One region of the Streptomyces sp. NPDC000134 genome, then DNA from elsewhere that is predicted to be linked to it. Evidence: riboswitches for the same ligand, from Rfam matches in the RefSeq annotation. Region 1 holds a riboswitch; the other holds the start of a gene.
The links. Region 1 has a riboswitch for S-adenosylmethionine ahead of ACFY32_RS08555 (aminotransferase class V-fold PLP-dependent enzyme). Riboswitches for the same ligand answer to the same signal wherever they lie in the genome.
Positions count from the first base shown of each region.

Region 2: linked by a shared signal. The riboswitch ahead of thrC (threonine synthase) and the one ahead of ACFY32_RS08555 (aminotransferase class V-fold PLP-dependent enzyme) in region 1 are both predicted to bind S-adenosylmethionine.

Region 1 is NZ_JBIAZN010000004.1:355,156-361,209, reverse strand. It holds gene ACFY32_RS08575 (c-type cytochrome) at 1-159, shown strand, start outside; gene ACFY32_RS08570 (Rieske 2Fe-2S domain-containing protein) at 156-1,208, shown strand; gene ACFY32_RS08565 (cytochrome bc complex cytochrome b subunit) at 1,205-2,842, shown strand; gene trpD (anthranilate phosphoribosyltransferase) at 2,976-4,040, shown strand; SAM riboswitch class IV at 4,123-4,239, shown strand; gene ACFY32_RS08555 (aminotransferase class V-fold PLP-dependent enzyme) at 4,371-5,732, shown strand; gene ACFY32_RS08550 (Lrp/AsnC family transcriptional regulator) at 5,805-6,054, opposite strand, start outside.
Region 2 is NZ_JBIAZN010000002.1:334,688-340,741, reverse strand. It holds gene otsB (trehalose-phosphatase) at 1-66, shown strand, start outside; gene ACFY32_RS03965 (trehalose-6-phosphate synthase) at 134-1,522, opposite strand; gene ACFY32_RS03960 (glucosyl-3-phosphoglycerate synthase) at 1,586-2,530, opposite strand; SAM riboswitch class I at 2,690-2,831, shown strand; gene thrC (threonine synthase) at 2,850-4,142, shown strand; gene ACFY32_RS03950 (ubiquitin-like small modifier protein 1) at 4,186-4,461, shown strand; gene ACFY32_RS03945 (cold-shock protein) at 4,874-5,077, shown strand; gene groL (chaperonin GroEL) at 5,402-6,054, shown strand, end outside.

The DNA.
Region 1 (6,054 bases):
GCGGTCAACGGGGAGGACACCGTGAGCCGGGGCGGCCTCGAGCTGGGCGGCATCGGGCCGGTCGCCGAGGGCCTCTTCGGCTGGATCTTCGGCCTCGGCACCCTCATCGCCGTCGCCGTGTGGGTCGCCGCTCGGACCGCAAAGGCCAAGAAGTCATGAGTAGCCAACACATTCCAGAAGAGAACCTGCCCGCCGCGCAGGCCACCGCCCGCGGCGAGGTCGCGGACGAGAAGCACCCGTTCGCCGACCCGGGGCTGCCGCCCCACGAGCACCGCGTCCAGGACGTCGACGAGCGGGCCGCCAAGCGCTCCGAGCGCAGCGTCGCCCTGCTGTTCACGGTGTCGATGCTGGCCACCATCGGCTTCATCGCCTCCTTCGTGGCGATCGACCACGAGAAGTCGGTCTACGTCTTCCCGCTCGGCCACATCAACGCGCTGAACTTCGCCCTCGGCCTGACCCTGGGCCTGGCGCTGTTCTGCATCGGCGCGGGCGCGGTCCACTGGGCCCGCACCCTGATGTCCGACGTCGAGGTCGCCGACGAGCGGCACGCGATCGAGGCCACCCCCGAGGTCCGTGCCAAGGTGCACGCCGACTTCAAGCAGGGCGCCAAGGAGTCCGTGATCGGCCGTCGCAAGCTGATCCGGAACACCATGCTCGGCGCGGTCGCGCTGGTGCCCCTCTCCGGCGTCGTCCTGCTGCGCGACCTCGGCCCGCTGCCCGAGGACAAGCTGCGCCACACGCTGTGGTCCAAGGGCAAGCTGCTGGTCAACATGAACACCAACGAGCCGCTGCGTCCCTCCGACGTCGCGGTGGGGTCACTCACCTTCGCCAAGCCCGAGGGCCTGGAGGAGCACGACCACGGCTTCCAGAACGAGATCGCCAAGGCCGCCTTGATGATCGTCCGCATCCAGCCGGACGACATCAAGGACAAGCGCGAGCTGGAGTGGTCGCACGAGGGCATCGTCGCGTACTCGAAGATCTGCACCCACGTCGGTTGCCCGATCTCGCTGTACGAGCAGCAGACGCACCACGTGCTCTGCCCCTGCCACCAGTCCACCTTCGACCTGTCCGACGGTGCCCGGGTCATCTTCGGTCCCGCCGGTCACGCCCTGCCGCAGTTGCGGATCGGCGTGAACGACGAGGGTTACCTCGAAGCGCTCGGCGACTTCGAAGAGCCCGTCGGTCCTGCATTCTGGGAGCGCGGATGAGCACTCAAAAGAGCACCACGACCCGCTCCCGCGGGAAGGCACCGGCCGGCGAACGTGTCGCCGACTGGGCCGACGGCCGGCTCGGGATCTACTCCCTGGCCAAGGCCAACCTGCGGAAGATCTTCCCGGACCACTGGTCCTTCATGCTGGGTGAGGTCTGCCTCTACAGCTTCCTCATCATCATCCTCACGGGTGTGTACCTGACGCTGTTCTTCCACCCGTCGATGAACGAGGTGGAGTACCACGGCAGCTACGTCCCGCTGCAGGGACAGCTCATGAGCGAGGCCTACAAGTCGACGCTGGACATCAGCTTCGACGTCCGGGGCGGTCTGCTGATCCGGCAGATCCACCACTGGGCGGCGGTCGTCTTCCTGGCCGGCATGTTCGTGCACATGATGCGCGTCTTCTTCACCGGCGCGTTCCGCAAGCCGCGTGAGATCAACTGGCTGTTCGGCTTCCTGCTGTTCGTCCTCGGCATGTTCACCGGCTTCACCGGTTACTCGCTCCCGGACGACCTGCTCTCCGGCACCGGTGTCCGCTTCACGCAGGGCGCGATCCTGTCCGTGCCGATCGTGGGCACGTACATCTCGATGTTCCTGTTCGGCGGGGAGTTCCCCGGCGACGACTTCGTCGCCCGGTTCTACTCGATCCACATCCTGCTGCTGCCGGGCATCATGCTCGGGCTCGTGGTCGCCCACCTGATCCTGGTCTTCTACCACAAGCACACCCAGTTCGCGGGTCCCGGCCGGACCAACAAGAACGTCGTCGGCATGCCGCTGATGCCGGTCTACATGGCGAAGGCCGGCGGCTTCTTCTTCCTGGTCTTCGGCGTCATCTCCATCCTGGCCGCCGTGGCGTCGATCAACCCGATCTGGGCGATCGGCCCCTACCGGCCCGACCAGGTCTCCACCGGCGCTCAGCCCGACTGGTACATGGGCTTCGCCGAGGGTCTGGTCCGCGCCATGCCGGGCTGGGAGATCAACTTCTGGGGTCACACGCTCGTCCTGGGCGTGTTCGTCCCGCTGGTGATCTTCGGCCTCTTCCTCGCGGCGATCGCCCTGTACCCGTTCATCGAGTCCTGGGTCACCGGCGACAAGCGCGAGCACCACATCCTGGACCGCCCGCGCAACGCCCCGACCCGCACCGGTCTCGGCGTCGCCTGGGTCACCGCGTACATGATCATGCTGATCGGTGGTGGCAACGACATCTTCGCCACCCACTTCCACCTGTCGATCAACGCGGTCACCTGGTTCGTGCGCATCGGCTTCTTCGTGGGTCCGGTCATCGCGTTCGTCATCACCAAGCGGATCTGCCTCGGCCTCCAGCGCCGGGACAAGGACAAGGTGCTGCACGGCCGCGAGTCGGGCATCATCAAGCGCCTGCCGCACGGTGAGTTCATCGAGGTGCACGAGCCGCTCAGCCAGGAGCAGCTCTACACGCTCACGGCGCACGAGCAGTACCAGCCGGCCCAGATCGGCCCGGCGGTCGACGACAACGGCGTCGAGCGCAAGGCCAAGAGCACCGAGAAGCTGCGCGCCAAGCTCAACAACGCGTACTACGGCGAGGGGTCGCAGATCCCGAAGCCGACCGTCGAGGAGTACAAGGAGATCACCAGCGGCCACGGCCACCACTGATCTCCGCGCGTCGCCACACGACGATCGAAGGGCCCCGTCCGGTGTTCGGACGGGGCCCTTCGGCGCGGTCCCGGGCTGGATAGGGTGGGGGGCGACTTCTCCCGACCGCACACACACGACCCAGGAGCGGCTGATGAGCGCTGTGACCCCCGCTGGAGGCGACACCGCGGCGGGCCGTTCCTGGCCCGCCGTGCTGAACGGCCTGCTGGGCGGCCGGGACCTCTCGGCCGACGAGGCCGCGTGGGCGATGGACCGGATCATGCGCGGCGAGGCGACCGACGCGCAGATCGCCGGGTTCGCGGTCGCGCTGCGCGCCAAGGGCGAGACCGTGGACGAGATCACCGGCCTGGTCCGCACGATGTACGAGCACGCCAACGTGATCCAGGTGCCCGGGGACACCGTGGACATCGTCGGCACCGGCGGCGACGGCGCCAAGACGGTCAACATCTCCACCATGTCCGCGATCGTCGTCGCGGGCGCCGGCGCGAAGGTCGTCAAGCACGGCAGCCGCGCCGCGTCCTCCGCGTCCGGCGCCTCCGACGTGCTGGAGAAGCTCGGCGTCAATCTGGAGCTGACGCCGCGGCGGGTGGCCGAGGTCGCCGAGGAGGCCGGGATCACCTTCTGCTTCGCGGTGAAGTTCCACCCGGCGCTGCGGCACGTGGCGGCGGCCCGCGGCCAACTGGGCATCCGGACGGTGTTCAACTTCCTGGGCCCGCTGACCAATCCGGCGCGGGTCCGCTCCCAGGCCGTCGGCGTGGCCGACGCCCGGATGGCGCCGATCATCGCCGGGGTCTTCGCCGAGCGCGGCAACTCCGCGCTGGTCTTCCGCGGCGACGACGGCCTCGACGAGCTGACCACCACCGCCACCTCCCGGGTGTGGACGGTCCGCGAGGGCGAGGTCACCGAGGAGACCTTCGACCCCCGGGACGTCGGCCTGGAGATCGTGCCGGTCGAGGCGCTGCGCGGCGCCGACGCCTCCTACAACGCCGACGTGGCCCGGAAGCTGCTGGGCGGCGAGCCCGGCCCGGTACGGGACGCCGTGCTGCTGAACGCGGCGGCGGCGCTGGTCGCCCTGGAACCCGGCGACGGGCCGCTGCCGGAGCGGGTCCGGGCCGGGATGGACCGCGCCGCGGAGGCGATCGACTCGGGCGCGGCCCGCCGGGTCCTGGAGCGCTGGGTCGCCGCCAGCCACGCCTGACGGGCCGGACCCTGTGACGTACGTCCCGCGATCCGGACACGGGTTGCGGGACGGCGATCACCTCCCGTACGTTTCTGCACCAGGTCATGAGTGACAGTCATCAGGCCCCGGCCGACTGTCCGGCAACCCTCCGTCCGTGGCGGGGTGCCCCGGGTGAAGACCAGGCCGTGGACAGCAAGGTCCACGGCAAGCGCGGACCCCTCGCCCGCCAGGGGTCCTGGTCGTCGAGGAGCCTTCCGTGAGCAAGCGAATGCGCTAGGGCCGCCGAGCCCCGCCTCCGCACACCCCTTCTCTCCTTTTCTCCGCGCCTGCCTCTCACGGGAGTCCGCCATGTCCGTACCCACCGCTGTCTCCGCTCCGCTGCCCGTCCTCGGCCGCGAGGTCACCGTCCCCCTGGTCACCGGCGGCGAGGTCGCCTACGCCGCGCTGGACTACGCCGCCAGCGCCCCCGCGCTCCAGCGGGTCTGGGACGACGTGGCCGCCTACGCCCCGTACTACGGCAGCGTCCACCGGGGCGCCGGGTACCTGTCGCAGTTGTCCACCGACCTGTTCGAGAACGCCCGCCGGACCGTCGCGGAGTTCCTGGACTGCCGCGAGGGCGACCAGGTCGTGTTCACCCGGTCCACCACCGACTCGCTGAACCTGCTCGCCGCCGCGCTGCCCGCCGACTGCCAGGTCTTCGTCTTCGAGACCGAGCACCACGCCGCGCTGCTGCCCTGGCGGGACGCGGACGTCACCTTCCTGGACGCCCCGCGCACCCACGGCGAGGCCGTCGCCACCCTGGAGCGCGCGCTGGCCGACCGCGACCCGCACGGCCCCGCCCTGGTCTGCGTCACCGGCGCCTCCAACGTCACCGGCGAGCTGTGGCCGGTGCGCGAACTGGCCGCCGCCGCCCACGCGCACGGCGCCCGGATCGTCCTGGACGCCGCCCAGTTGGCCCCGCACCACCCGGTGAGCGTGACCGGCCTGGACGTCGACTGGGTCGCCTTCTCCGGGCACAAGCTGTACGCCCCCTTCGGCTCCGGCGTGCTGGCCGGCCGCGCCGACTGGCTGGGCGCCGCCGAGCCCTACCTCGCGGGCGGCGGCGCCAGCCGCAGGGTCGCCCGGCGCGCGGACGGGGGAGTGGACGTGGAGTGGCACCAGGGCGCCGCCCGGCACGAGGCCGGCTCGCCCAACGTCATCGGCGCCTACGCCATCGCCTCCGCCTGCAAGGCCCTCACCGAGGCCGGGTTCGAGACGCTGGTCGCCCGTGAGCGGCACCTGATCGAGAAGGTGCGCGAGGGCCTCGCCGAGGTGCCCGAGGTCCGGGTCCTCTCCCTGTTCGGGGACGACGCCCCGCGCGTCGGCGTCCTCTCCTTCGTCGTCGAGGGCTGGAACAGCAGCCACTTCGCCGCCGCCCTCTCCGCCGAGTACGGCATCGGGGTCCGCGACGGCCTGTTCTGCGCCCACCCGCTGGTGCGCACCCTGCTCGGCAGCGACCCGGAGACCCAGGGCGAGTGCGGCGCCCCCGAGGCCGCGCCCGGCGAGAAGTCCCTCAACGCCGTCCGGGTCAGCTTCGGCGCGGGCACCCCCGACGAGCACGTGGAGCGGTTCGTGACCGCCGTGCGCGAACTCGTCCGGGACGGCGCCCGGTGGAACTACCGTACGGAGGGCGGGCGCTGCGTGCCGGACACCTCCGCCGCGGCGGCGTGAGCCGGTGACCGCGCCGGACCGCGGCCGGGCCCTTCGCCGGGCCCGCCGCCCGGTCGCTCCGGGCCGGGTCGCTCAGCTCTCCAGGCCGATGGCGAACGCCGCCTCCAGGTCATGCTGCGAGTACGTGCGGAACGCCACGTGCGTGTCCGTGCCCTCCACGCCCGGGATCTTGCTGATCCGGCCCGGGATGATCTCCGCCAGGTCCTCGTGCTGCCGCACCCGCACCATGGCGATCAGGTCGTAGGTGCCGGTCACGGAGAAGACCTCGCTGACGCTGTCCAGCGCGGCGATCCGCTCCGCGATCTCGGGAATCCGGTCCACG
Region 2 (6,054 bases), on a different contig from region 1:
GTCGAGGTGGCCGGCCCGGCGGGCGTGGTCGCCCTGCTGCGCGCCCTCGCCAGGCACCTGGCCTGAAGACAGGTCAGGGCCACGGGGGTCCCGCCCCCGTGGCCCTGACACGATCGCCCAGAAGCGGGCTCGGTCAGCCGCGCAGCTCGTCCAACTGCTCCAGGAACCAGCGCGCCGGCGGCAGCGCGGTCGCGGCGGCGGTCAGCTTCTTCGTCCGCTCGCCGCGCTCGCCCGCCGGCATCGACAGCGCCTCGTGCAGCGCCTCGGCCGTCCCCACCACGTCGTACGGATTGACGACGACCGCGTCCTCGCCCAGCTCCTCGAACGCCCCGGCCTCCCGGGACAGCACCAGCACGCACCCCTCGTCGGAGACGACCGGCACCTCCTTGGCGACCAGGTTCATCCCGTCCCGTACCGGGTTGACCAGCGCCACGTCCGCCATCCGGTACGCGGCCAGCGACCGCGCGAAGTCGTCCTTGACGTGCAGCACGACCGGCGTCCACCCGGGCGTCCCGTACTCCTCGTTGATGGTTCCGGCGACCCGCTGCACCTCCGCCGTGTACTCCCGGTACACCGCGAGGTCCTGCCGCGAGGGGTAGGCGAACGCGACGTGCACCACCCGCTCGCGCCACTCGGGCCGGTCGGCCAGCAACTGCCGGTAGGCCAGCAGCCCGCGGACGATGTTCTTGGACAGCTCGGTGCGGTCCACCCGGACGATCGTCCGGCGCCCCTCGCCGACCTCCTCGCGCAGCGCCGCCATCCGCTCGTCGACGTCCGGCTCGTGCGACCGCTCGCGCAGGAAGTCGGCGTCCGCGCCCAGCCCGTGCACCCCGACCCGGGTCTCACCGAGCCCGCCCACCAGGGCGTCGCAGCAGGCGGTGAACGCGTCGGCCCACCGCCGGGTGAGGAACCCGAGCCGGTCCGCGCCCAGCATCCCGCGCAGCACCTGCTCGGCGATGTCGTCCGGCAGCATCCGGAAGTACTCCACCGGCGCCCACGGCGTGTGCGAGAAGTGCCCGATCCGCAGGTCGGGGCGGAGCTCCCGGAGCATCCCCGGCACCAGCGTCAGGTGGTAGTCCTGCACCATGGCGACCGCCCCCTCGGCGGCCTCCTCGGCCAGCGCCTCGGCGAAGGCCCGGTTGTACGCCTCGTAGGAGGCCCACTGCCGGCGGAACTCCGCGTCGAAGACCGGCTCCAGCGGGGTCTGGTACAGCATGTGGTGGACGAACCACAGCACGGAGTTGGCGATCCCGTTGTACGCGTCGGCGTGCACGTCGGCCGGGATGTCCAGCATCCGCACGCCGTCCTCGCCGACCCCGCGCCGGACCGCCTCGCGGTCGCCGTCGCCGAGCGCCGAGCACACCCACAGCGCCCCCGCGTCCGGCCCGATCGCCGACAGCCCCGAGACCAGCCCGCCGCCGCCGCGTCTGGCGTGCAGCGAACCGTCGTCCCGAACCTCGTACGAAACCGGTCCCCGATTGGAGGCGACCAGCACCTGAGCAGCACCGAAGCTTGAAGCCATACGCCTCAACCTAGCCCGGCCGGTCGGAACTCAAACGTGGGTTCCCCGCCCGTCGTCACCCGTTCACGCCACCTTCCGCCGCGCGTACTCGGCGATCTCCAGCATCGGCGGCCGCTCCTCGGTGTCCACCGAGAAGGTGCGCGGCTCGAAGCCGTCCTCGCCGCGCTCGAACTGGGTCAGCGAGGGGCGGATCAGATGGCCCCGGGCCAGCCGCAACTGCGCGGTGCGGTAGATCGCGGCGGCCATCCGGCCCAGTGCCTGCCCGTCCTGGTGCCGGTGCTTGCGCACCCCCACGTCGACCTGCGCCAGCGCGTCCAGGCCGACCAGGTGCAGGGCGTCGACCAGCATCCCCAGCTCCACGCCGTAGCCGACCGGGAACGGCAACTGTTCGAGCAGCGAGCGGCGGGCCGCGTACTCGCCGCCGAGCGGCTGCACGAACCCGGCCAACTGCGGCCAGTGCATGTTGAGCAGCGGGCGGGCCATCAGCTCGGTGACCCGGCCGCCCTGCCCGGCCGCCCCGCCGAGCGGACGGTCGTACATGGCCTTGACCAGGTCGACGTCCGGGTCGGTCAGCAGCGGGCCGACGATGCCCGAGACGAAGTCGGAGGAGAACTCCCTCAGGTCCGCGTCCACGAAGCAGACGATGTCCCCGCCGGTGGCCAGCAGCGAGCGCCACAGCACCTCGCCCTTGCCCGGCACGGCCGGAATCCGCGGCAGGAGCCGGTCGCGGTGCACGACCCGGGCGCCCGCCGCGGCGGCCACCTCGGACGTACGGTCGGTGGACCCCGAGTCGACGACCACGATCTCGTCGACCAGCGGGACCTGACGCATCAGGTCGTGGCGGAGGATCGCGACGATGTCGCCGACGGTCTCCTCCTCGTTGAGTGCGGGCAGCACCACGCTGACCGACTGGCCGGTGGCCCGTTTCGCGGCCATGATCTGGTGCAGCGGACGGTCGGTCACGGACCAGGAACGGGCGCTCAGCCAGCGCTCGACTTCTTCCAGCACGGTCCCCGGCTCCTCCCTGTGGTGGACCACCGTGAGCCACGTGTGATCCATCTCGCGCATCGGACGACTATCTCAACTGTCCTGGCCTTCGGTTACAGTCTTGAACAACGCGGGTGACCATCGCATGTCGGGGGTCGCCGGTGTTCCACAACCACATAGCGCTCATCCAGAGGGGCAGAGGGACACGGCCCGATGAAGCCCCGGCAACCCTCCAGTCGGCACTCGTGAAGCAGCGAGGCTCCCGGCTCGGGAAGGTGCCAAATCCGTCTCACGACGAAATGCGTCGTGAGGAAGATGAGGAGAAAGGGCCTCGCCTCACATGGCTGTGCAGACTGTCGCGACCACCGCCGACACCGCCGCTTCCCCCGTGGACCTCGGTCCCGCCGCGGCGCTCTCCTGCCGCGAATGCGGACACCGCGTCCCCCTCGGCCCGGTCTTCGCCTGCGAGGAGTGTTTCGGCCCGCTGGAGATCGCCTACGACTACTCCTCCTACGACACCGAGGAACTGCGCCGGCGCATCGAAGCGGGCCCCGCGAACATCTGGCGGTACGCCCCCCTCCTGCCGGTCCCGGCCGACGTCGCCGGCAAGCCCAACCTGAACCCGGGCTGGACCAAGCTGGTCGAGGCCGACAACCTCGCCCGCGAACTGGGCGTCACCGGCGGGCTGTACGTCAAGGACGACTCCGGCAACCCCACCCACTCCTTCAAGGACCGGGTCGTCGCCCAGGCCCTGGAGGCCGCCCGCGCCTTCGGCTTCACCACCCTGTCCTGCTCCTCCACCGGCAACCTGGCCGGCGCGGTCGGCGCCGCCGCCGCGCGGGCCGGCCTGCGCTCGTGCGTGTTCATCCCGCACGACCTGGAGCAGGGCAAGGTCGTCATGGCCGCGGTCTACGGCGGCGAGCTGGTCGGCATCGAGGGCAACTACGACGACGTCAACCGCTTCTGCTCCGAGCTGATCGGCGACCCGGCCGGCGAGGGCTGGGGCTTCGTCAACGTCAACCTCCGGCCGTACTACGCGGAAGGGTCCAAGACCCTGGCGTACGAGATCTGCGAGCAGCTCGGCTGGCGGCTTCCGGACCAGCTCGTGGTGCCGATCGCGTCCGGCTCCCAGCTCACCAAGATCGACAAGGGGCTGCGGGAGCTGATCGAGCTGGGCCTGGTCGAGGACCGGCCGTACAAGATCTTCGGTGCCCAGGCCGAGGGCTGCTCGCCGGTGTCGACCGCGTACAAGGCGGGGCACGACGTGGTCCGGCCGCAGAAGCCGGACACCATCGCCAAGTCCCTCGCCATCGGCAACCCGGCGGACGGCCCCTACGTCCTGGACATCGCGCGCCGCACCGGCGGAGCGGTGGAGGACGTGAACGACGAGCAGATCGTCGACGCGATCAAGCTGCTGGCCCGCACCGAGGGCATCTTCGCGGAGACGGCCGGCGGGGTCACCGTCGGCGTCACGCGCAAGCTCATCGAGGCGGGGGTGCTGGACCCGGCGCTCACGACCGTCGTGCTGAACACCGGGGACGGGCTGAAGACGCTGGACGCGGTGGCGGGGACGGGGCTGACGGCGACGATCCGGCCGAGCCTGGAGTCGTTCCGTTCGGCCGGTCTGGCGTAGTCGCGCCCCCAGGTACGTACATCCTTCCGGAGGTTTCATCATCGTGAGCGTCACTGTCCGCATCCCCACCATCCTGCGCACCTACACCGGCGGCAAGGCCGAGGTCAGCGCCGAGGGCGCGACCCTCGGGGAGGTCCTCGCCGACCTGGAGAAGAACCACACCGGCATCGCCGCCCGGGTCCTGGACGACCAGGGCAAGCTGCGGCGGTTCGTCAACGTCTACGTCAACGACGACGACGTCCGCTTCGAGCAGGGCCTGGAGACCGCCACGCCCGAGGGCGCGGGCGTTTCCATCATTCCCGCGGTCGCCGGCGGCTGACCGTCACGGGCCGTTCCCGTGCATTGCCCCCTCCGTGAGAGAAGCGGAGGGGGCAATTCAATGTGGTTGAGCGCGGTAGAGTTGGGGAACGCGCTGTTGATCGCGGGAACGGGAACCCTGAATTCCTGCCGTGCACCCGACTAGATGCAGCCAAAGTGCGGGCCCCTTTCGTGGCTTTTGTTCCTTATGTATGGCCCGACTTGCCCTGAATTGCGGCGAATTCTCGCCACATTCCGGACCCGGGGCGTCCAGATTTCTCGTCCGATTGACCTGTTGCAGACGGCAGTTGGACAGATACATTCAGCCGCGGTCGACGCGTTCCGGCGCACGTTCCCAACCGTTGGGGGACGAGGTCTGACCCGGGTCCGCGAAGTGCGGATCTGCGCAAGGGCCAGTAATAGGGGAGTTAGGCATGGCTCAGGGCACCGTCAAGTGGTTCAACGCGGAGAAGGGGTACGGCTTCATCGCGGTCGACGGTGGTGCGGATGTTTTCGTCCACTACAGCGCGATCCAGATGGACGGTTACCGCACCCTTGAAGAAGGCCAGCGGGTCGAGTTCGAGATCTCGCAGGGCCAGAAGGGCCCGCAGGCCGACATGGTTCGCGTCACTGCCTGAAACGCGCGACCAACCGCACCGCAGGTCTTCTGTCCGAGGGCCCGCACCCGCCGGGGTGCGGGCCCTCCGGCATGCCCGGGACCCCTCGCTCACCCGTTCGGCCACCCGCCCGCCCCCCGGCGATCCCGGGCAGGCGCTTGCACTCGACAGGGGCGAGTGCTAATCATTGGCGTTAGCACTCTGAAGGTGAGAGTGACAACGAGGACCGGGTCGGTGAGGCCCGCAGGCCGGGTGGGGCAAGGAACCACAGGTGTGCGAGCCGTCCGTCGCGGGCGCGGGCGCGGTCCGAAGGAATCACCCCCAGTCCTGGAGGGACCACTTCACATGGCCAAGATCATCGCGTTCGACGAGGAGGCGCGGCGCGGCCTCGAGCGCGGCATGAACCAGCTCGCGGACGCCGTGAAGGTGACGCTCGGCCCCAAGGGCCGCAACGTCGTCCTCGAGAAGAAGTGGGGCGCGCCCACGATCACCAACGACGGTGTCTCCATCGCCAAGGAGATCGAGCTCGAGGACCCGTACGAGAAGATCGGCGCCGAGCTGGTCAAGGAAGTCGCCAAGAAGACGGACGACGTCGCCGGCGACGGTACGACCACGGCGACCGTCCTCGCCCAGGCCCTGGTCAAGGAGGGCCTGCGCAACGTCGCCGCCGGTGCCAACCCGATGGCCCTCAAGCGCGGTATCGAGAAGGCCGTCGAGGCCGTCTCCGCCGCCCTGCTCGAGCAGGCCAAGGACGTCGAGACCAAGGAGCAGATCGCCTCCACGGCCTCCATCTCCGCCGCCGACACCCAGATCGGCGAGCTGATCGCCGAGGCGATGGACAAGGTCGGCAAGGAAGGCGTCATCACCGTCGAGGAGTCCCAGACCTTCGGTCTGGAGCTGGAGCTCACCGAGGGTATGCGCTTCGACAAGGGCTACATCTCGGCGTACTTCGCCACCGACATGGAGCGTATGGAGGCCGTCCTCGACGACCCGTACAT